DNA from 4 places in the Lysinibacillus sp. FSL K6-3209 genome. Region 3 is predicted to be linked to each of the others. Evidence: a T-box and tRNA genes for the amino acid it is inferred to sense, from the RefSeq annotation. Region 3 holds a T-box; the other regions hold tRNA genes.
The links. The T-box of region 3 lies ahead of metG (methionine--tRNA ligase). A T-box ahead of a tRNA ligase gene usually reads a tRNA of that ligase, here a tRNA-Met.
Positions count from the first base shown of each region.

Region 1 (5,522 bases), 740 kb from region 3:
ATACTTTCATTTTTTCCTAAATATCTATTTCTAAAACATCTGTATGAGAAGGATTCCATTAGTTTTGTGTGTATTCTCTAATTACATCATGGAGAAATTGAGTAGCACCTTCTGACACATGTTGATCGTAATATGCAGTAAAACGTTCATCTGCTATATACATTTGTGCTAAACCAGCATGTGCTTCCTTTGTATATTGCGACCACGAAAAGCTCAGCCAACGCTTATGCAGTTCTGCCACTTCCATGGCGACATCATTTTTCACGTCGCCTATAGCCATTGCCTCTTTTAATCGTTCAAATAGTTGCTGTTCGAGTTGCTGCATTGCCTTATATTGTTCCTCTGATAAATTCTTAAACTTCGCATTCGATGCATCGACCTTTTCATCGCCATAGTTTGCACGAATTTCTTTACCGTATTGTTTTTCATTTTCCTCAATCAGCATTTCTTTAAAGCCTTCAAATTTCTCTTCGTTCGTCATTGGTTGTTCCTCCTCAATCGATTGAATGGTTTGTTCCACTGTTTTTAATAATTGATCTAGCTGTTTTTTTCGTTGTAATAAAGCATCACGATGTGTTTTTAATGCTGATATATGTTGAAATTCAGGTGCATGAATAATGTTGTAAATGGTTTCAAGCTTCATATCTAACGCTTTATAAAACAAAATTTGCTGAAGAATATCGACTTCTTGTTGCCCATAAAAGCGATACCCTGCTTCATTTGTTCTTGCCGGCTTTAGTAAATCAATTTCATCATAATACCGCAACGTTCTCGTACTTACCCCTGACAATTTAGCAAGCTGTAAAATGGTATACTCCATTGCTTTCACCTCCATATTTATACTGTAAACCTTTCCGCAGCGTTAAGGTCAAGGGTTAAAACAATATAAAATACATAATCGCTGAATTATCAAAACCATAACATAAAAAAGAACATCTCAGAAAATTCCAAGATGCTCACCTTTCCTATTTAGCATACTTCCCATGCCACACTATATTTCTGTAGTTTTCTACGTCTGTGTCTCCCTCTGTACTAACAAACAATATCTTTGACTTTGGATTGAGCTGTAAAGCTACCTTTAAATCATAGTAATCCTCATTTGTCATTAATTCATAAAAACATCCAAATGGCGCTGCTCCTGATTCTCCTGCAACAATACGATTATCCGCGCCAAGTGGATTTCCCAAGACGCGCATACCCGTTGCAGCTACCTTCTCACTACAACTAATACTTACCTTTGTATATGCTTTTAAAATATCCCAAGCGATAGGGTTAGGCTCCCCACATGCTAAGCCAGCCATAATGGTTTGCATTTCTCCACCGACAGTAACAAACTGTCCTGTTCCTCGGTTAAAACTCTCATAAAAGCAATTAGCTGCATCTGGTTCAATTAAAACAAATGTTAGTTGCTGACCATAATATTGTTGTAAAAAAGCGACTATAGCTCCTGCAAATGAACCTACACCTGCCTGTAAAAATACATGGGTCGGTGCTTCTTGCAAATGGTCAACAATCTCTTTTGCCAATGTTGTATAGCCTTGCATAATCCATAATGGAATCTCTTCGTAACCTTCCCACATTGTATCCTGTATCACTATCCAGCCATTATCCTTTGCAAGCTGTGAGGTATACCTTACCGTTTCATCATAATTCATTGAAGTGATTTCTGCATATGCGCCTTCATTTTTAATATTTTGCAAGCGCTCTTCCGCACTACCAGCAGGCATATAAATTCGCGCCTTACAGCCAAGTTCCCTTGCTGCCCAAGCAACCCCGCGCCCATGATTGCCATCTGTCGTTGAAATAAAGGTACAGTCGCCTAATTTTTCTTTCACTTCAGGTAGTTTTAATTGTTCAAAAGACAATTCATCAATATTTTGATCTAGCAATTTCGCAATATATTTGCCAATCGCATAAATACCACCTAACACCTTAAACGCATTTAAGCCAAAGCGATAGGACTCATCTTTAACAAAAATCTTACTAACCCCAAGATGCAGTGCTAAAGCATCTAAATCATGTATAGGTGTTTTTTCAAAATTTTCATATGTATGATGGAATCTTTCCACACAATTAACCTGTTCTACTGTAAATTTTTGTAGTATATCTTTACCTTGTTCTAAATTCTCTTGTAAATGATATTGTCGATTATACACCCATCTTAAGTTTTCGCTCATTCGTATGATCCCCCTCTATTATTGCTTATACCTATATTACCTAATAATACTAGTAAAGAGAATCATCATTGGATTTATAAATAGACAGTCGGAAACGATGCTCTCTCAAATTTTTAATCTAGCAAAAAAAACGCAGTAAATGTGAAATCACATTTACTGCGTTTTAGTATGACCCCTACGGGATTCGAACCCGTGTTACCGCCGTGAAAGGGCGGTGTCTTAACCACTTGACCAAGGGGCCAATGGCGGAGAAGGAGGGATTTGAACCCTCGCGCCGGTTACCCGACCTACACCCTTAGCAGGGGCGCCTCTTCAGCCTCTTGAGTACTTCCCCATAAATAAAAAAATGGCTCCGAAGGCAGGACTCGAACCTGCGACAACCTGATTAACAGTCAGGTGCTACTACCAACTGAGCTACTTCGGAATAATGGTGGGCCTAAATGGACTCGAACCATCGACCTCACGCTTATCAGGCGTGCGCTCTAACCAGCTGAGCTATAGGCCCATTGGAGCGGGTGATGGGAATCGAACCCACGACATCAGCTTGGAAGGCTGAGGTTTTACCATTAAACTACACCCGCGTATATGGTGGGTCAGGACGGAATCGAACCGCCGACACTTAGAGCTTCAATCTAATGCTCTACCAACTGAGCTACTGACCCATATACTTTGACTGAACCTATTTTAAAATGGCGGTCCCGACCGGGATCGAACCGGCGATCTCCTGCGTGACAGGCAGGCATGTTAACCGCTACACCACGGGACCATTTGGTTGCGGGGGCTGGATTTGAACCAACGACCTTCGGGTTATGAGCCCGACGAGCTACCACTGCTCCACCCCGCGATAATATGTTTATTCACTTCGAGTTTTTTGTACACCATTTACTAAAATTAAAACTGGAGGAGGTAGAGGGATTCGAACCCCCGCGCGGTGTTACCCGCCTGTCGGTTTTCAAGACCGATCCCTTCAGCCAGACTTGGGTATACCTCCGTACTATTATATAAATGGTGGACCTTGCAGGACTCGAACCTGCGACCGGACGGTTATGAGCCGTCTGCTCTAACCAACTGAGCTAAAGGTCCTTTAAGATGGCGGCAGAGGGGATCGAACCCCCGACCTTACGGGTATGAACCGTACGCTCTAGCCAGCTGAGCTACGCCGCCAGGATCTTTATACTGGTTATAAATTATGGTGGAGCCTAGCGGGATCGAACCGCTGACCTCCTGCGTGCAAGGCAGGCGCTCTCCCAGCTGAGCTAAGGCCCCATAAGTTACAAGTTTTTGAAAATGGTCGGGAAGACAGGATTCGAACCTGCGACCCCTTGGTCCCAAACCAAGTGCTCTACCAAGCTGAGCTACTTCCCGTTCATTTATTGGCGCGCCCGGCAGGAGTCGAACCCACAACCTTCTGATCCGTAGTCAGACGCTCTATCCAATTGAGCTACGGGCGCTTGATAAAATGGTGCCGAGGGCCGGAATCGAACCGGCACGGTAGTCACCTACCGCAGGATTTTAAGTCCTGTGCGTCTGCCAGTTCCGCCACCCCGGCACATTGGAGCGGAAGACGAGGTTCGAACTCGCGACCCCCACCTTGGCAAGGTGGTGTTCTACCACTGAACTACTTCCGCATGTGCATAAGATTATTTATCCTGGCAATTATCAAATTCAAATAAAATGGTGCGGGTGAAGGGAGTCGAACCCCCACGCCTTGCGGCGCTAGATCCTAAGTCTAGTGCGTCTGCCAATTCCGCCACACCCGCATCTTATTGTTGGCAATTAAAAATGGTGAGCCATGAAGGACTCGAACCTTCGACCCTCTGATTAAAAGTCAGATGCTCTACCAACTGAGCTAATGGCTCAAAAAATGGTGCCGGCTATAGGAATCGAACCCACGACCTACTGATTACAAGTCAGTTGCTCTACCTGCTGAGCTAAACCGGCATATGGTGGAGGATGACGGGCTCGAACCGCCGACCCTCTGCTTGTAAGGCAGATGCTCTCCCAGCTGAGCTAATCCTCCTGGGTATTATGCCTAGCGACGTCCTACTCTCACAGGGGGAAGCCCCCAACTACCATCGGCGCTAAAGAGCTTAACTTCCGTGTTCGGTATGGGAACGGGTGTGACCTCTTTGCCATCATCACTAGACTATGTTTCGACTTTCAATCCAAAGTATTACTGCATTAGCTTCATGTGTTCGGTCAGTTACATACTAGAGTACGCTTCTTCCTTCTCTCAACCACTTTTGCGAATAGCTTTTATCTCGAAACTTTTATGTATTTCGTTTTGAAGTTATTTACCTGTCCTTCAAGACAAGAATTATTGTATAACGTTTATCTAGAGAATGCAACACTTTTTTATAAAAAAAAGAAATTATTACTTTTTGAAGATATTTTTGCTATGTGAGAGAATTTATCGCTCTACTAACCATTATAGCAATTGTTTTTCCAAAAGAAAACATTTTATTTACACAAATAAATAAAATAGTTAGATTGTCGACAAAAGGACGTATATTTTTTAACAAACACTACTACTGTTTCTTTAATGGTCGTGCTAGTTTACATCCCTATCGTAAAGGTAGTTATTACTTCTTTTCAACATTAAGTTTTAGATGTTACCGCTTTTGAGTTATCACTTAAAGCTCATGCTTATACTAGTAACGTCAAGAAGCAATTTATCAGAACCGAGAAGCCTTTAATTTCCACAGGAAGTAATAATTATAAGTTAAAATTAAAGGCTTTGTTCAATACAGTTCTAACGTATATCCTACTTTATTTTAGAATTTTACAATATTAGACAACACAAAGGTTAATTGATCAATTTCTTCAAATGTTGTTGTTGGTCCAAATGATATTCTAAAAAACTGTCGTGCTTCCTCCACTGTATAACCCATTGATATAATTGCTTTTGTGCCAGATTCACTGTGTATATCACAAGCACTACCAGTTGAAATACAAATCCCGGCTTCGTTTAATTTTAGTAACACGTATTGACCTTCCACTTTGTCCATCATCAAACCACATATATTAGGTAGTTGCTCCACACACTCAATTAATCGACAAGCTGATGGTAAATTGCTTTGTAAATATTTGCGCAACAATTCATAATGTTGACGCTCAAAATGATAGTTTTCAATGGCTGTCGCAAACGATACAATGGCAGGTGTATCTAATGTTCCCCCACGTAAACCACGTTCATGTGTCACGCCAGGTGTTAAAGATGGCACTCGAATTTGAGGATTTATAAATATAGCTCCACATCCTTTGGGCCCTCCTATTTTATGGGCGGAAATGGTAATTGCATCTACATTTGCACAAAAAGAAGTAGTTGGAAGCTTACAAAAGGAC
Region 1 is NZ_CP150264.1:3,516,666-3,522,187, forward strand. Features, by position in the region: gene MHH88_RS17085 (MerR family transcriptional regulator) at 59-820, opposite strand; gene dpaL (diaminopropionate ammonia-lyase) at 966-2,177, opposite strand; tRNA gene MHH88_RS17095 (tRNA-Glu) at 2,347-2,418, opposite strand; tRNA gene MHH88_RS17100 (tRNA-Ser) at 2,421-2,511, opposite strand; tRNA gene MHH88_RS17105 (tRNA-Asn) at 2,525-2,601, opposite strand; tRNA gene MHH88_RS17110 (tRNA-Ile) at 2,606-2,682, opposite strand; tRNA gene MHH88_RS17115 (tRNA-Gly) at 2,685-2,758, opposite strand; tRNA gene MHH88_RS17120 (tRNA-Phe) at 2,764-2,839, opposite strand; tRNA gene MHH88_RS17125 (tRNA-Asp) at 2,868-2,943, opposite strand; tRNA gene MHH88_RS17130 (tRNA-Met) at 2,947-3,021, opposite strand; tRNA gene MHH88_RS17135 (tRNA-Ser) at 3,076-3,168, opposite strand; tRNA gene MHH88_RS17140 (tRNA-Ile) at 3,184-3,260, opposite strand; tRNA gene MHH88_RS17145 (tRNA-Met) at 3,268-3,341, opposite strand; tRNA gene MHH88_RS17150 (tRNA-Ala) at 3,368-3,443, opposite strand; tRNA gene MHH88_RS17155 (tRNA-Pro) at 3,466-3,542, opposite strand; tRNA gene MHH88_RS17160 (tRNA-Arg) at 3,552-3,628, opposite strand; tRNA gene MHH88_RS17165 (tRNA-Leu) at 3,638-3,726, opposite strand; tRNA gene MHH88_RS17170 (tRNA-Gly) at 3,731-3,805, opposite strand; tRNA gene MHH88_RS17175 (tRNA-Leu) at 3,853-3,937, opposite strand; tRNA gene MHH88_RS17180 (tRNA-Lys) at 3,961-4,036, opposite strand; tRNA gene MHH88_RS17185 (tRNA-Thr) at 4,043-4,118, opposite strand; tRNA gene MHH88_RS17190 (tRNA-Val) at 4,122-4,197, opposite strand; rRNA gene rrf (5S ribosomal RNA) at 4,208-4,323, opposite strand; gene MHH88_RS17200 (cysteine desulfurase family protein) at 4,952-5,522, opposite strand, start outside.
Region 1: it encodes a tRNA-Met, which carries the amino acid that the T-box ahead of metG (methionine--tRNA ligase) is inferred to sense. The anticodon was not compared.

Region 2 (5,522 bases), 390 kb from region 3:
CGAGATACGAGTAAGACAAGGAAGCGATTGAGTGAGAGAAGGAGCGTACCTCTGTACGTGACTGACCGAACGAATGAAGCTGACGCTGGATTACGATGTATATCGGAAGCTGCAGGTTAAGTTATTAAGGGCGCACGGCGAATGCCTTGGCACTAGGAGCCGAAGAAGGACGGCACTAACACCGATATGCTTCGGGGAGCTGTAAGTGAGCTTTGATCCGGAGATTTCCGAATGGGGGAACCCACTACGTTTAATCGCGTAGTATCTTGACGTGAATACATAGCGTCTTGAAGGCAGACCCAGGGAACTGAAACATCTAAGTACCTGGAGGAAGAGAAAGAAAAATCGATTCCCTGAGTAGCGGCGAGCGAAACGGGAAGAGCCCAAACCAAGAGGCTTGCCTCTTGGGGTTGTAGGACACTCTATACGGAGTTACAAAGGAATGAGTTAGATGAAGCGACTTGGAAAGGTCCGCCAGAGCAGGTAAAAGCCCTGTAGTCGAAAGTTTATTCCCTCCAGAGTGGATCCTGAGTACGGCGGAACACGTGAAATTCCGTCGGAATCCGGGAGGACCATCTCCCAAGGCTAAATACTACCTAGTGACCGATAGTGAACCAGTACCGTGAGGGAAAGGTGAAAAGCACCCCGGGAGGGGAGTGAAAGAGATCCTGAAACCGTGTGCCTACAAGTAGTTAGAGCCCGTTAATGGGTGATAGCGTGCCTTTTGTAGAATGAACCGGCGAGTTACGATTACGTGCGAGGTTAAGCTTTAGAAGGCGGAGCCGCAGCGAAAGCGAGTCTGAATAGGGCGAATTAGTACGTGGTCGTAGACCCGAAACCAGGTGATCTACCCATGTCCAGGGTGAAGGTGAGGTAACACTTACTGGAGGCCCGAACCCACGCACGTTGAAAAGTGCGGGGATGAGGTGTGGGTAGCGGAGAAATTCCAATCGAACTTGGAGATAGCTGGTTCTCTCCGAAATAGCTTTAGGGCTAGCCTCGTGATGAGAATACTGGAGGTAGAGCACTGTTTGGACTAGGGGGCCATCCCGGTTTACCGAATTCAGACAAACTCCGAATGCCAGATATTTATACACGGGAGTCAGACTGCGAGTGATAAGATCCGTAGTCAAAAGGGAAACAGCCCAGACCACCAGCTAAGGTCCCAAAGTAATCGTTAAGTGGAAAAGGATGTGGCGTTGCACAGACAACCAGGATGTTGGCTTAGAAGCAGCCATCATTTAAAGAGTGCGTAATAGCTCACTGGTCGAGTGACGCTGCGCCGAAAATGTATCGGGGCTAAACGATTCACCGAAGCTGTGGATTGACATCTACGATGTCAGTGGTAGGAGAGCGTTCTAAGTGCGTTGAAGTCAGACCGGAAGGACTGGTGGAGCGCTTAGAAGTGAGAATGCCGGTATGAGTAGCGAAAGACGGGTGAGAATCCCGTCCACCGTATGACTAAGGTTTCCTGAGGAAGGCTCGTCCGCTCAGGGTTAGTCGGGACCTAAGCCGAGGCCGATAGGCGTAGGCGATGGACAACAGGTTGATATTCCTGTACCACCTCCTCACCGTTTGAGAAATGGGGGGACGCAGTAGGATAGGGTAAGCGCGCCGTTGGTTGTGCGCGTCCAAGCAGTAAGGCGTGTGTGTAGGCAAATCCGCACACTGTAACGTTGAGCTGTGATGGCGAGTCCGTATGGACGAAGTTCCTGATTTCACACTGCCAAGAAAAGCCTCTATCGAGGTGAGAGGTGCCCGTACCGCAAACCGACACAGGTAGTCGAGGAGAGAATCCTAAGGTGTGCGAGAGAACTCTCGTTAAGGAACTCGGCAAAATGACCCCGTAACTTCGGGAGAAGGGGTGCTCTTGAGCGTGCAAGCGCATGAGAGCCGCAGTGAATAGGCCCAGGCGACTGTTTAGCAAAAACACAGGTCTCTGCAAAACCGTAAGGTGACGTATAGGGGCTGACGCCTGCCCGGTGCTGGAAGGTTAAGAGGAGTGGTTAGCGCAAGCGAAGCTGCGAATTGAAGCCCCAGTAAACGGCGGCCGTAACTATAACGGTCCTAAGGTAGCGAAATTCCTTGTCGGGTAAGTTCCGACCCGCACGAAAGGCGTAACGATCTGGGCACTGTCTCAACGAGAGACTCGGTGAAATTATAGTACCTGTGAAGATGCAGGTTACCCGCGACAGGACGGAAAGACCCCGTGGAGCTTTACTGTAGCCTGATATTGAATTTTGGTACAACTTGTACAGGATAGGTAGGAGCCAGAGATCTCGGAGCGCCAGCTTCGAAGGAGGCGTCGGTGGGATACTACCCTGGTTGTATTGAAATTCTAACCCATGCCCCTTAGCGGGGCAGGAGACAGTGTCAGGCGGACAGTTTGACTGGGGCGGTCGCCTCCTAAAAGGTAACGGAGGCGCCCAAAGGTTCCCTCAGAATGGTTGGAAATCATTCGTAGAGTGTAAAGGCACAAGGGAGCTTGACTGCGAGACCTACAAGTCGAGCAGGGTCGAAAGACGGGCTTAGTGATCCGGTGGTTCCGCATGGAAGGGCCATCGCTCAACGGATAAAAGCTACCCCGGGGATAACAGGCTTATCTCCCCCAAGAGTCCACATCGACGGGGAGGTTTGGCACCTCGATGTCGGCTCATCGCATCCTGGGGCTGTAGTCGGTCCCAAGGGTTGGGCTGTTCGCCCATTAAAGCGGTACGCGAGCTGGGTTCAGAACGTCGTGAGACAGTTCGGTCCCTATCCGTCGTGGGCGTAGGAAATTTGAGAGGAGCTGTCCTTAGTACGAGAGGACCGGGATGGACACACCGCTGGTGTACCAGTTGTCTTGCCAAAGGCATCGCTGGGTAGCTATGTGTGGACGGGATAAGTGCTGAAAGCATCTAAGCATGAAGCCCCCCTCAAGATGAGATTTCCCATTACGCAAGTAAGTAAGATCCCTCAAAGACGATGAGGTAGATAGGTTCGAGGTGGAAGTGTGGTGACACATGGAGCTGACGAATACTAATCGATCGAGGACTTAACCAAAAAGTTTGAAACATTTCAATGCACCGTTTATCCAGTTTTGAAAGAATGAAAAAGTATTTCTTAAATACTTGTAATTATAATGATATATGTTATAATAGGTAATGTCTTTCAAATAGTCTAGTGATGATGGCAAAGAGGTCACACCCGTTCCCATACCGAACACGGAAGTTAAGCTCTTTAGCGCCGATGGTAGTTGGGGGCTTCCCCCTGTGAGAGTAGGACGTCGCTAGGCTATACATACTAAAATTATTCCGAAGTAGCTCAGTTGGTAGTAGCACCTGACTGTTAATCAGGTTGTCGCAGGTTCGAGTCCTGCCTTCGGAGCCATTCTTGGAGAGTTGTCCGAGTGGCCGAAGGAGCACGATTGGAAATCGTGTAGGCGGTTAACACTGTCTCAAGGGTTCAAATCCCTTACTCTCCGCCAGCACTTTAGGATTCCAATCATTAAAGGCCCCTTGGTCAAGCGGTTAAGACACCGCCCTTTCACGGCGGTAACACGGGTTCGAATCCCGTAGGGGTCACCATTTATAACGAATACCCAGATGGAGGATTAGCTCAGCTGGGAGAGCATCTGCCTTACAAGCAGAGGGTCGGCGGTTCGAGCCCGTCATCCTCCACCATTTTTTAAAATCAAAATAGCATTATCGCGGGGTGGAGCAGTGGTAGCTCGTCGGGCTCATAACCCGAAGGTCACAGGTTCAAATCCTGTCTCCGCAACCAAAAATGGTCCCGTGGTGTAGCGGTTAACATGCCTGCCTGTCACGCAGGAGATCGCCGGTTCGATCCCGGTCGGGACCGCCATTTTTAAAATAATAAATATGGGTCAGTAGCTCAGTTGGTAGAGCATTAGATTGAAGCTCTAAGTGTCGGCGGTTCGATTCCGTCCTGACCCATCATGTTTTTTTGCCGGTTTAGCTCAGCAGGTAGAGCAACTGACTTGTAATCAGTAGGTCGTGGGTTCGATTCCTATAGCCGGCACCATGTTTTCCCGGAGGGGTAGCGAAGTGGCTAAACGCGGCGGACTGTAAATCCGCTCCTTAGGGTTCGGCGGTTCGAATCCGTCCCCCTCCACCAGTTTTTTTATAGGGGCATAGTTCAACGGTAGAATAGAGGTCTCCAAAACCTTTGGTGTGGGTTCGATTCCTACTGCCCCTGCCAATTAATTTTATGGCGATTGTGGCGAAGTGGTTAACGCACCGGATTGTGGTTCCGGCATTCGTGGGTTCGATTCCCATCAGTCGCCCCATTTACTATAAAATTAAAATATAACTATAAAGCAATGGCGATTGTGGCGAAGTGGTTAACGCACCGGATTGTGGTTCCGGCATTCGTGGGTTCGATTCCCATCAGTCGCCCCATTGTTGGGGTATAGCCAAGCGGTAAGGCAACGGATTTTGATTCCGTCATGCCTAGGTTCGAATCCTAGTACCCCAGCCATTTATGCGGAAGTAGTTCAGTGGTAGAACACCACCTTGCCAAGGTGGGGGTCGCGAGTTCGAACCTCGTCTTCCGCTCCAATAATATGGCGGCATAGCCAAGTGGTAAGGCACAGGTCTGCAACACCTTTATCACCGGTTCAAATCCGGTTGCCGCCTCCATATTTTTTTCTTAATCGGATACTCCGATTTTTTTTATCTCTAAAGTATTATGCCGGTGTGGCGGAATTGGCAGACGCGCACGACTCAAAATCGTGTTCCTTTGGAGTGTCGGTTCGACCCCGACCACCGGTATCATCACGTACATATACGTTACGTTTAGTAAGATTAGAAAGCTCACAAACCTTGACAGAACAGGGTTTGTGAGCTTTTTACATTTCTTGGGTTACAATAGGAAACGATAAGAATCGAAATCTTTTTACACACAGGCAGGTTCATTTTACACAAGTTTTTACACAAGCTGCAATCCGATAAAATGTGATCGATAAAGGAGAGCAAACTAAAAAAGCTCATGTTTGAAAAATAAACATGGGCTTTTTAATTGGATTTAATAAAAGAGGATAATTGTATGTTTGATTCGGCAGCATAGCATGCCTCTGCCTTATGAATAGACCGAACGAAGGAATGTAAGCGCAAATGACGCAAAGAGACATGGGAGATACGTCGTCATAAGTATCACAAAGATTCATTGTGTATAAGGGTACTGGTGAATACGTTTAGAACCAAGAAAATAGTAATACAAACCAAAGCGATGGTTTGTATTACTAATGTTAGTATGCTTCACCTTTTAAAATTATTGAACGCGAGCAAATCCAAATCCTGAAGCGTAGTCATCACCTATAGCAGCTCCATAACCACCTTTAATATCTACTGATTGTGCTCTCGCTTGTAAGTTAGAACGTAGTTGCGTGTTAGACAATGACGGATTTTCAGCCCAAATTTTCGCTGCTAAACCAGAGACATGAGGAGTAGCCATTGATGTGCCGCTAATTGTATTATAACCGCCATTATACCATGTAGAATAAACGGATGAGCCAGGAGCTG
Region 2 is NZ_CP150264.1:3,874,030-3,879,551, reverse strand. Features, by position in the region: rRNA gene MHH88_RS18930 (23S ribosomal RNA) at 115-3,042, shown strand; rRNA gene rrf (5S ribosomal RNA) at 3,159-3,274, shown strand; tRNA gene MHH88_RS18920 (tRNA-Asn) at 3,293-3,369, shown strand; tRNA gene MHH88_RS18915 (tRNA-Ser) at 3,375-3,466, shown strand; tRNA gene MHH88_RS18910 (tRNA-Glu) at 3,492-3,566, shown strand; tRNA gene MHH88_RS18905 (tRNA-Val) at 3,587-3,662, shown strand; tRNA gene MHH88_RS18900 (tRNA-Met) at 3,688-3,762, shown strand; tRNA gene MHH88_RS18895 (tRNA-Asp) at 3,768-3,843, shown strand; tRNA gene MHH88_RS18890 (tRNA-Phe) at 3,863-3,935, shown strand; tRNA gene MHH88_RS18885 (tRNA-Thr) at 3,948-4,023, shown strand; tRNA gene MHH88_RS18880 (tRNA-Tyr) at 4,033-4,116, shown strand; tRNA gene MHH88_RS18875 (tRNA-Trp) at 4,127-4,200, shown strand; tRNA gene MHH88_RS18870 (tRNA-His) at 4,213-4,288, shown strand; tRNA gene MHH88_RS18865 (tRNA-His) at 4,325-4,400, shown strand; tRNA gene MHH88_RS18860 (tRNA-Gln) at 4,405-4,479, shown strand; tRNA gene MHH88_RS18855 (tRNA-Gly) at 4,485-4,559, shown strand; tRNA gene MHH88_RS18850 (tRNA-Cys) at 4,567-4,640, shown strand; tRNA gene MHH88_RS18845 (tRNA-Leu) at 4,692-4,772, shown strand; gene MHH88_RS18840 (S8 family peptidase) at 5,272-5,522, opposite strand, start outside.
Region 2: it encodes a tRNA-Met, which carries the amino acid that the T-box ahead of metG (methionine--tRNA ligase) is inferred to sense. The anticodon was not compared.

Region 3 (5,522 bases):
GGCGTCGATATTATCGAAGCTGGTTTCCCTGCTTCATCACAAGGTGACTTTGATGCTGTAAAAGCTGTCGCACAAAAGGTCGGCAATACGAATGACATTATGATTACAGCTTTAGCACGAGCAGTACAGGCTGATATTGATTCGGTATACAACGCTGTAAAATATGCTGAAAATCCAATGATTCATATGGTACTTGGCACTTCAGATATCCATGTTGAAAAGAAATTCAGTAAATCGAAAGATCAAATATTACAAATTGGCGTAGATGCTGTGAAATATGCAAAAACACTTTTACCGCAAGTGCAGTATTCAACAGAGGATGCTTCTCGTTCAGATTTTGAATATCTATGGAAAACAATTGAGGCAGTGATGAAGGCTGGCGCAACGATGATTAACGTGCCGGACACTGTTGGATTTGCTGAACCTGAGGAATTTGGCGCTATGATTTACAAGCTGAATGACCGCATGAAAAATCTAAATGACAGTGTTTTACTAAGTGTACATTGTCACAATGACCTTGGAATGGCAACAGCTAACACACTTGCTGCGATTAAAAACGGGGCAGACAAAGTCGAATGTACAATCAATGGTATCGGGGAACGTGCCGGAAATGCCGCACTCGAAGAAGTAGTTATGGCATTGAAAACACGCAGCTCCATCTACAATGCAAATACACGCATTAACACAAAGGAAATTATGAACACATCACGCCTTGTTTCTAGCTTTATGGGCTTAGATGTACAAGTGAACAAAGCCATTACTGGAGACAATGCATTTGCCCACTCTTCAGGTATTCATCAAGATGGTCTGCTTAAATCTCGCGATGCCTATGAAATTGTCCATCCTGAAGATGTAGGTCTGGATGATATGGAACTTGTTTTAACTGCTCGTTCAGGGCGCCATGCAGTAAAAAATGCACTGGAGAAGTTAGGCTTTTCAAATCTATCGAATGAAGAATTTGAAGGTATCTTTGACGGCTTCTTAAAATTAGCTGATGCCAAAAAAGAAGTTTACGACCACGACTTATATGTCATTGTAGAAAGTTATTATGAAAAGCATGACGCCAATCACGCCAATGCAACTCATTATAGTGAGCAATTTTTTGACATTGTCGATTTACAAGTCGTCAGCAATGCAAGCTTCCCTTCTGCTAGTGTAAAAATTCGCAAAGGTGGCGAAATATTAAAAGCTAGTGCAGTCGGTTCAGGACCGATTGACGCCTTGTATTCTGCCATTGCAGATATTGTACAAATAGATGTAAAACTTGTGGAATATAATATTAACAGCGTATCTCGTGGTAAAGAAGCGCTTGGTAAAGTAAAAATTACAATTGAGCACGAAGGCGCGAAATATATTGCAAAAGCGGCAGATACAGATATTTTAAAAGCTAGTGCAATGGCTTATATCAATGCTATCAACAGCATTGTTGTAGCGAACTTAACACCCGTTACAAACTAAATTTTTTAGGTGACAGGCACTCATACAATTCGCATACAATTCTTATACACTCACATGTGTTTTAAGGGAATATCCATGGAGACTTCAGCGGAATCCGCACAGAACATAAGCCGCCATTACCGCGCATTAGCGAGGATATGGCGGCTTATCATGTGCCCACGGAAAGCACAGTGCCAGTCACCCAAACAATTTTATTGACTGTCGTTAACTAACTTTTGATATTCTTCTTCAATTAGCCCTACATCAAGCCGTTCAAATAACGGTGTTACGTCGGTAATGCTTGTAGGTAGCTCTACTTGCTCATGCCACAGCAATTCAGTTATGCCTAACAAATCCCGAATTTTCTCTGTAGAGAACGGTAAAAATGGCTGTAGCACTTGACCTAAATTTGCAATCATATAAACGCATGTTGCGAGCGTTTGATGGCAATCTTCCAACTTGTCCTTTACTTGTAACCATGGTTGCTGTTCGTCAAAATAGCGGTTGGCTGCGCGAATATATGCAAAAACCCCCTCTAACGCTTGTTTAAAATGTCCCGCTTCAATCGCCACACCGACATCACTAAACAGTTGAATCGTTTGTTTCCTTACAGTCCCATCGACATCCACCTGAGGCACTTGACCATCAAATGACTTCTCGATAAACTTCAACGTGCGATTGACAAAGTTACCGTAAGCGCCTAGCAATTCTCCATTATGACTATAAATAAATTCTCGCCAAGAAAAATCAGTATCTCGGTTTTCCGGCGCATTCATTGTTAAAAAATATCGTATCGAATCTGCATCATAGCGACTTAAAATATATGGCACCCACACCGCCCAATTTTGACTCGTTGATAATTTTCGTTTCTCTAATGTTAAATATTCATTTGAGACAATATGTGTTGGCAATGCTTTTGCCCCAATACCCATCAAAATCGCTGGCCAAATAACTGTATGGAATGGAATATTATCTTTGCCATGCACATAGTAAGCAATAGTTTCTTCATTCCACAAATCTTCAATGGCGATATTATGTTGTTTTGCCCATTCCATACTAGCTGTTAAATAGCCTGCCACCGCTTCAATCCATACATAAATTTTCTTTCCTTCAAAGCCTGGAACAGGTACGTCAACTCCGTTCGGTAAATCACGGGTAACAGCACGATCTGGTACGCCTTCCGCTAAATAACGTTCAGTTAAGCCTAGTGCATTGTCTCGCCAGCGTTTATCTGCTTTTGCTTCATCTAAAAACGTTTCAAGTCTTCCTTGAAATTGACTAAAAGTAAAGTAAAAATGTTCTGTTTCTCGGATAACAGGCTCATTGCCACAAATTTTGCAACGCTTATCAATTAATTCGAGTGGATCTAAAATTTGTGAACAATTATCACATTGATCTCCACGTGCCTTTGCCCCACAATTTGGACAAATACCTTCCACAAAGCGATCAGGTAAAAACTGCTTATCCGTTTCACAATAAGCCTGTTCAATCTTCTTTTTGTATAAATAATTATTTGCTAGCAGTTGTAAAAAAATAGACTGTACCGAATCATGATGGTGCTTTGCATCCGTTCTTGTATACAAATCATACGTAAATCCTAAGTCATGGAAACATTGTGTGAATTCATTATGGTATTGGTTTGCGATTGCTTCTGTCGTCGTATTTTCCTGTGCTGCTCGAATCGAAATTGGCGTACCATTACAATCACTTCCTGAAACATACAATACTTGCTCACCTTTTTGTCGGTAATATCTAGCCAAAATATCACCTGGTAATAATGCAGCGATATGCCCTAAATGCAATGAACCATTCGCATACGGCCACGCTCCTCCAATTACAATTGTCATCTTAAGTTACTCCCCTCAATCTTCCAAATTTCTTGTTATGCGGATAACATGTTACAACTATCTGCAACCTTATCTTCATTCAGCGCTTATTAGAATTTTTCTCCTAAATTTTAATAGCTAACGCTTTTTGAAGATAAAAAAAACGCCCTAATCATGACTGATTAGGACGAGTATACCCGTGTTACCACCTATATTTACAAATAGCTCACACTATTTGCCTTATTCAGTACGTCTTGCATTTAAATAAGAGATACTGCCGCTGTTGTAACGAGTGCCCACCTCGTCGTAATCTACTCGCAAAAAGCTTTCGGTACGAAGCTCAAAGGTCATTTTCAAAAGGGTTCATTTACCTCATTTCCACCAACAGAGGCTCTCTATTAAATGCTTGTCCAATTTACTTTTCCTTCTCAACGCTTTTATTATAGTTTGGCACTATTTTACTCTTTCCCCTTATGAAATGCAACGTAAACATTCACGAGCTTGCAATAGATGGATGAAGAACAATGATACATTTTTATAAAATCGTCGCAAGTTCAGATGGTATTTCCTGTAGATTATCTATCACAATATGCGCCTTTTGTAATTCGGATTCTTGAGCAAAATCAAAGCGTACAGCGATTGAAAATAGCTGATTATCTCGTGCTGCTTGGATATCTGATGAACGATCCCCGACAACAGCGCCAGCTTGAATGGAATTTTCTTCGATTACACTTCTTACTAAATCAGATTTATGACCACTTGGAATAGACTGAATACTGTATGTTCCTTCTATAAAACGGTTCAGCTTATATGTTTCAACGATTGCTTGCAAGTACTCTTTTTGTCCGTTGCTCGCTATGTATAAATGATAGTCGTTTGCTAAAGTAGCGAGTGTTTGTTCTGCATTTGGATACAATGCGCCTTTGCCGTTTCGTATTAGCTCGATAAGCTTTTCATGAAATAAAACATTACTAGCTTCACGCACCTCTAATGTGTGCATAGGGCATAATGTTTCCCATACAACAGGCAACGTAACCCCCATAATTTCACGATATTGAGCAATGGGTGTTTCCCCCTGCCATAATCCCTTTGTACGTAGCACATCGAATGTCGCAGAAAGAGCCGGCTCCAAAATAAGATTTGTTTGAAATAATGTGCCATCCATATCAAAAATAATTGCTTTTTTCATACTACCACTCCTTTTTTAATTATTGAAAAACTCCATATGCGGTTTTTCTTTTTTATAGTACGCTAAGCGATCCTGCAAAGTACCTGTATGGAATTCAAATTTATGACCATCAGGATCGGTGAAATAGATAGATTGTTTATCTAGCTCATCTCTTAGCCTACCCTCTAAAATATTGACTTTATAATGTACAAGCTTTTCATAGATCGTATCGAAATCTTTTGCATCAATAGAGAAAGCAATATGTGTATAGGACTGGTGAATGTCGTTACGTGGAATATTCGCTTCCTCATTTAACGCAAACCAAAGCCCATTTACATCAAAATAGGCAGTGCTTCTCCCTTTCACTAAAAGCTTGGCATCAAAAACATTTTGGTAAAACGCTATAGATTGCGCTAAATTTGAAACAGAAAATAAAAAATGATTAATAGTTTGTATAGTCATACTACATCTCCTCGAACAATTAGATAGCAACTCCGCAGTCATTGCGAAGTTGCTCCTTAACGTTTCTCGACTATTTCTTTCCCTTCTTTAACCCTTTCGCAATTTGCTTCCATTTGCGTTGCTCATTCAGTTTTGCTTGCACATTCGTTTTCCGCTCTATAAAAGCAAGTTCTTTTTGCAATTTAAAATAGCTTTGTAAGCGTGATGGTTCAAGCGTTCCATCTAAAATGGCTTGCTGTACAGCGCAATGCGGCTCTTTATGGTGGGTACAATCCCTGTAACGACATGTAGTCGCAAATTCTTCAATATCACGGAAACTAGAAGAGAGACTTTCACTTTGATCCCATAATTGCAATTCACGCATCCCTGGCGTATCAATTAAGCAACCGCCACTCGGCAGTACAATTAATTCCCGATGTGTTGTTGTATGGCGACCTTTCGCATCATCTTCTCGTATAGCTGAAACTTTCATCAGCTCTTCTCCATTTAAAGCATTCATTAAAGTAGATTTCCCCGCACCCGATGAACCGAGCAGTGCACCCGTCACCCCTTCCGTAAAGAGCATCTGAATAGCTTCTATCCCTTCACCTGAACGAGCACTAGTTACAAAAATATCTACTCCAAATGCG
Region 3 is NZ_CP150264.1:4,259,918-4,265,439, forward strand. Features, by position in the region: gene MHH88_RS20690 (2-isopropylmalate synthase) at 1-1,458, shown strand, start outside; gene metG (methionine--tRNA ligase) at 1,650-3,284, opposite strand; T-box leader at 3,444-3,704, opposite strand; gene MHH88_RS20700 (HAD hydrolase-like protein) at 3,799-4,452, opposite strand; gene fosB (metallothiol transferase FosB) at 4,468-4,893, opposite strand; gene rsgA (ribosome small subunit-dependent GTPase A) at 4,964-5,522, opposite strand, start outside.

Region 4 (5,522 bases), 740 kb from region 3:
CCTATTATCGAACATGGTTTTCGGTTACTCGATCCTTCCATGCAGATCACAATGCATAAAAATGATGGTGATGCCGTGAACTATGGTGATATTCTTGCAGTTATTAAAGGACCACTACAGAAATTATTAATAGGAGAACGGGTGATTTTAAATCTTATTCAGCGCATGTCTGCTATCGCCACGGCAGCCAATAGAGCAGTTCAGGAAACTGCAGGAACTACTGCAAAAATTTGCGATACACGTAAAACGATTCCAGGCTTAAGAATGCTTGATAAATATGCTGTACGTATAGGTGGTGCTTATAATCATCGAAGTGGTTTATACGATGCGATTATGCTCAAGGATAATCATATTGCTTTTGCTGGTAGTATTACAGAAGCTGTACAAACCGCTCGTAAAAAAATTGGGCATACGGTAAAAATCGAGGTAGAGATTGAAACGAAAACTCAATTAGATGAAGCCATTGCAGCAGGTGTAGACATTATTATGTTCGATAATTGTACGCCTGAAGAAATAGCAGCTTGGATTCAATCCGTTCCATCACATATTGCTACTGAAGCTTCTGGTGGTATTACATTAGAAAATTTACATGCTTATGCAAAGTCAGGTATTCAATGGATTTCACTAGGTTCACTAACTCATTCAGTAAAAGCCTTTGATATAAGTGCACTTGTACAAATGAAAGGAGAGCATACACTTGTCCATCACTAGTCTACTACAACAAACTTCATTACTTCCTGAGCATTACCGCACATTATCAACGACCGAAATGGAGTCTCGAATTTTAGCTATTAAAAAGAAACTAGGTAAGAAGCTTTTTATTCCTGGACATCACTATCAAAAAGATGAAGTGATTCAATTTGCTGATGCCACAGGAGATTCCTTACAGCTTGCTCAAATTTCTGCTGCTAATACAGAAGCAGAACATATCGTTTTTTGTGGAGTACATTTTATGGCCGAGACAGCTGATATGCTCACTACTGAAAGACAGCATGTTTATTTACCTGATATGCGTGCAGGTTGTTCCATGGCAGATATGGCGGATATTTATCAAACAGAGCAAGCTTGGCCTATTTTACAACAACTTTTTGGCAATACAATATTGCCGTTAACATATGTAAATTCGACTGCAGCCATTAAAGCATTTACTGGTCGTCACGGTGGAGCTTGCGTAACCTCCTCCAATGCCAAAGAAATGGTAAAATGGGCTTTTTCACAAAAGCAGCGTATTTTATTTTTACCAGATCAGCATTTGGGTAGAAACACTGCATTTGACTTAGGTGTTCCACTAGAAAGTATGGCGGTTTGGAATCCTCATACAAATACACTTGAAACAGACCAATCACCAGAAAAAATCAAAGTCATATTGTGGAAAGGACACTGTTCGGTGCATGAAGGTTTTACAGTACAACATACTGCTAAGGTTCGTCAAACATATCCAAATATGCGCATTATTGTTCATCCTGAATGTAGCCGTGAAGTGGTAGCTGCTGCAGATGATGCAGGCTCTACAAAATATATTCTCGATACGATTAATAACGCCCCAAGCGGCTCGGCGTGGGCAATCGGAACAGAAATGAATCTAGTAAACCGCATTATTCAACAACATCCTGATAAACATATAATCTCTTTAAACGAAAACTTCTGCCCTTGTCTTACAATGAATCGAATCGACCTTCCACATTTACTTTGGTCACTTGAAAGTATTGACCAAGGCAAGCCACATAATCGCATTCAAGTGGATGCGTCAACGGCTGAAGAAGCTCGTAGCTCTCTTGAAAGAATGCTATCACGTAGTTAAGCAAAAAATCGTCTACCGATTTAATGGTAGACGATTTTTAAAATGATCTAGACAAAAAAAACACAGTCGCTATGATTGCTCATAGCGACTGTGTTTTAGTATGACCCCTACGGGATTCGAACCCGTGTTACCGCCGTGAAAGGGCGGTGTCTTAACCGCTTGACCAAGGGGCCAATGGCGGAGAAGGAGGGATTTGAACCCTCGCGCCGGTTACCCGACCTACACCCTTAGCAGGGGCGCCTCTTCAGCCTCTTGAGTACTTCCCCATAAATAAAAAAATGGCTCCGAAGGCAGGACTCGAACCTGCGACAACCTGATTAACAGTCAGGTGCTACTACCAACTGAGCTACTTCGGAATAATGGTGGGCCTAAATGGACTCGAACCATCGACCTCACGCTTATCAGGCGTGCGCTCTAACCAGCTGAGCTATAGGCCCATTGGAGCGGGTGATGAGAATCGAACTCACGACATCAGCTTGGAAGGCTGAGGTTTTACCATTAAACTACACCCGCGTATATGGTGGGTCAGGACGGAATCGAACCGCCGACACTTAGAGCTTCAATCTAATGCTCTACCAACTGAGCTACTGACCCATATACTTTGACTGAACCTATTTTAAAATGGCGGTCCCGACCGGGATCGAACCGGCGATCTCCTGCGTGACAGGCAGGCATGTTAACCGCTACACCACGGGACCATTTGGTTGCGGGGGCTGGATTTGAACCAACGACCTTCGGGTTATGAGCCCGACGAGCTACCACTGCTCCACCCCGCGATAATATGTTTATTCACTTCGAGTTTTTTGTACACCATTTACTAAAATTAAAACTGGAGGAGGTAGAGGGATTCGAACCCCCGCGCGGTGTTACCCGCCTGTCGGTTTTCAAGACCGATCCCTTCAGCCAGACTTGGGTATACCTCCGTACTATTATATAAATGGTGGACCTTGCAGGACTCGAACCTGCGACCGGACGGTTATGAGCCGTCTGCTCTAACCAACTGAGCTAAAGGTCCTTTAAGATGGCGGCAGAGGGGATCGAACCCCCGACCTTACGGGTATGAACCGTACGCTCTAGCCAGCTGAGCTACGCCGCCAGGATCTTTATACTGGTTATAAATTATGGTGGAGCCTAGCGGGATCGAACCGCTGACCTCCTGCGTGCAAGGCAGGCGCTCTCCCAGCTGAGCTAAGGCCCCATAAGTTACAATTTTTTGAAAATGGTCGGGAAGACAGGATTCGAACCTGCGACCCCTTGGTCCCAAACCAAGTGCTCTACCAAGCTGAGCTACTTCCCGTTCATTTATTGGCGCGCCCGGCAGGAGTCGAACCCACAACCTTCTGATCCGTAGTCAGACGCTCTATCCAATTGAGCTACGGGCGCTTGATAAAATGGTGCCGAGGGCCGGAATCGAACCGGCACGGTAGTCACCTACCGCAGGATTTTAAGTCCTGTGCGTCTGCCAGTTCCGCCACCCCGGCACATTGGAGCGGAAGACGAGGTTCGAACTCGCGACCCCCACCTTGGCAAGGTGGTGTTCTACCACTGAACTACTTCCGCATGTGCATAAGATTATTTATCCTGGCAATTATCAAATTCAAATAAAATGGTGCGGGTGAAGGGAGTCGAACCCCCACGCCTTGCGGCGCTAGATCCTAAGTCTAGTGCGTCTGCCAATTCCGCCACACCCGCATCTTATTGTTGGCAATTAAAAATGGTGAGCCATGAAGGACTCGAACCTTCGACCCTCTGATTAAAAGTCAGATGCTCTACCAACTGAGCTAATGGCTCAAAAAATGGTGCCGGCTATAGGAATCGAACCCACGACCTACTGATTACAAGTCAGTTGCTCTACCTGCTGAGCTAAACCGGCATATGGTGGAGGATGACGGGCTCGAACCGCCGACCCTCTGCTTGTAAGGCAGATGCTCTCCCAGCTGAGCTAATCCTCCTGGGTATTATGCCTAGCGACGTCCTACTCTCACAGGGGGAAGCCCCCAACTACCATCGGCGCTAAAGAGCTTAACTTCCGTGTTCGGTATGGGAACGGGTGTGACCTCTTTGCCATCATCACTAGACTATTTACGGCTTTCAATATACATCGTATTTCTTTGTCAGCTTCATTCGTTCAGTCAGTCACGTACAGATGTACGCTCCTTCCTTCTCTCAATTGCTTCCGCGAACTACTCGTATCTTGAAACCCTTTTATGAAAGGTTGTTCTTTCAAAACTGGATAAACGGTTCATTGAATGTTTCAAACTTTTTGGTTAAGTCCTCGATCGATTAGTATTCGTCAGCTCCATGTGTCACCACACTTCCACCTCGAACCTATCTACCTCATCGTCTTTGAGGGATCTTACTTACTTGCGTAATGGGAAATCTCATCTTGAGGGGGGCTTCATGCTTAGATGCTTTCAGCACTTATCCCGTCCACACATAGCTACCCAGCGATGCCTTTGGCAAGACAACTGGTACACCAGCGGTGTGTCCATCCCGGTCCTCTCGTACTAAGGACAGCTCCTCTCAAATTTCCTACGCCCACGACGGATAGGGACCGAACTGTCTCACGACGTTCTGAACCCAGCTCGCGTACCGCTTTAATGGGCGAACAGCCCAACCCTTGGGACCGACTACAGCCCCAGGATGCGATGAGCCGACATCGAGGTGCCAAACCTCCCCGTCGATGTGGACTCTTGGGGGAGATAAGCCTGTTATCCCCGGGGTAGCTTTTATCCGTTGAGCGATGGCCCTTCCATGCGGAACCACCGGATCACTAAGCCCGTCTTTCGACCCTGCTCGACTTGTAGGTCTCGCAGTCAAGCTCCCTTGTGCCTTTACACTCTACGAATGATTTCCAACCATTCTGAGGGAACCTTTGGGCGCCTCCGTTACCTTTTAGGAGGCGACCGCCCCAGTCAAACTGTCCGCCTGACACTGTCTCCTGCCCCGCTAAGGGGCATGGGTTAGAATTTCAATACAACCAGGGTAGTATCCCACCGACGCCTCCTTCGAAGCTGGCGCTCCGAGATCTCTGGCTCCTACCTATCCTGTACAAGTTGTACCAAAATTCAATATCAGGCTACAGTAAAGCTCCACGGGGTCTTTCCGTCCTGTCGCGGGTAACCTGCATCTTCACAGGTACTATAATTTCACCGAGTCTCTCGTTGAGACAGTGCCCAGATCGTTACGCCTTTCGTGCGGGTCGGAACTTACCCGACAAGGAATTTCGCTACCTTAGGACCGTTATAGTTACGGCCGCCGTTTACTGGGGCTTCAATTCGCAGCTTCGCTTGCGCTAACCACTCCTCTTAACCTTCCAGCACCGGGCAGGCGTCAGCCCCTATACGTCACCTTACGGTTTTGCAGAGACCTGTGTTTTTGCTAAACAGTCGCCTGGGCCTATTCACTGCGGCTCTCATGCGCTTGCACGCTCAAGAGCACCCCTTCTCCCGAAGTTACGGGGTCATTTTGCCGAGTTCCTTAACGAGAGTTCTCTCGCACACCTTAGGATTCTCTCCTCGACTACCTGTGTCGGTTTGCGGTACGGGCACCTCTCACCTCGATAGAGGCTTTTCTTGGCAGTGTGAAATCAGGAACTTCGTCCATACGGACTCGCCATCACAGCTCAACGTTACAGTGTGCGGATTTGCCTACACACACGCCTTACTGCTTGGACGCGCACAACCAACGGCGCGCTTACCCTATCCTACTGCGTCCCCCC
Region 4 is NZ_CP150264.1:3,524,498-3,530,019, forward strand. Features, by position in the region: gene nadC (carboxylating nicotinate-nucleotide diphosphorylase) at 1-711, shown strand, start outside; gene nadA (quinolinate synthase NadA) at 698-1,801, shown strand; tRNA gene MHH88_RS17220 (tRNA-Glu) at 1,903-1,974, opposite strand; tRNA gene MHH88_RS17225 (tRNA-Ser) at 1,977-2,067, opposite strand; tRNA gene MHH88_RS17230 (tRNA-Asn) at 2,081-2,157, opposite strand; tRNA gene MHH88_RS17235 (tRNA-Ile) at 2,162-2,238, opposite strand; tRNA gene MHH88_RS17240 (tRNA-Gly) at 2,241-2,314, opposite strand; tRNA gene MHH88_RS17245 (tRNA-Phe) at 2,320-2,395, opposite strand; tRNA gene MHH88_RS17250 (tRNA-Asp) at 2,424-2,499, opposite strand; tRNA gene MHH88_RS17255 (tRNA-Met) at 2,503-2,577, opposite strand; tRNA gene MHH88_RS17260 (tRNA-Ser) at 2,632-2,724, opposite strand; tRNA gene MHH88_RS17265 (tRNA-Ile) at 2,740-2,816, opposite strand; tRNA gene MHH88_RS17270 (tRNA-Met) at 2,824-2,897, opposite strand; tRNA gene MHH88_RS17275 (tRNA-Ala) at 2,924-2,999, opposite strand; tRNA gene MHH88_RS17280 (tRNA-Pro) at 3,022-3,098, opposite strand; tRNA gene MHH88_RS17285 (tRNA-Arg) at 3,108-3,184, opposite strand; tRNA gene MHH88_RS17290 (tRNA-Leu) at 3,194-3,282, opposite strand; tRNA gene MHH88_RS17295 (tRNA-Gly) at 3,287-3,361, opposite strand; tRNA gene MHH88_RS17300 (tRNA-Leu) at 3,409-3,493, opposite strand; tRNA gene MHH88_RS17305 (tRNA-Lys) at 3,517-3,592, opposite strand; tRNA gene MHH88_RS17310 (tRNA-Thr) at 3,599-3,674, opposite strand; tRNA gene MHH88_RS17315 (tRNA-Val) at 3,678-3,753, opposite strand; rRNA gene rrf (5S ribosomal RNA) at 3,764-3,879, opposite strand; rRNA gene MHH88_RS17325 (23S ribosomal RNA) at 4,065-5,522, opposite strand, start outside.
Region 4: it encodes a tRNA-Met, which carries the amino acid that the T-box ahead of metG (methionine--tRNA ligase) is inferred to sense. The anticodon was not compared.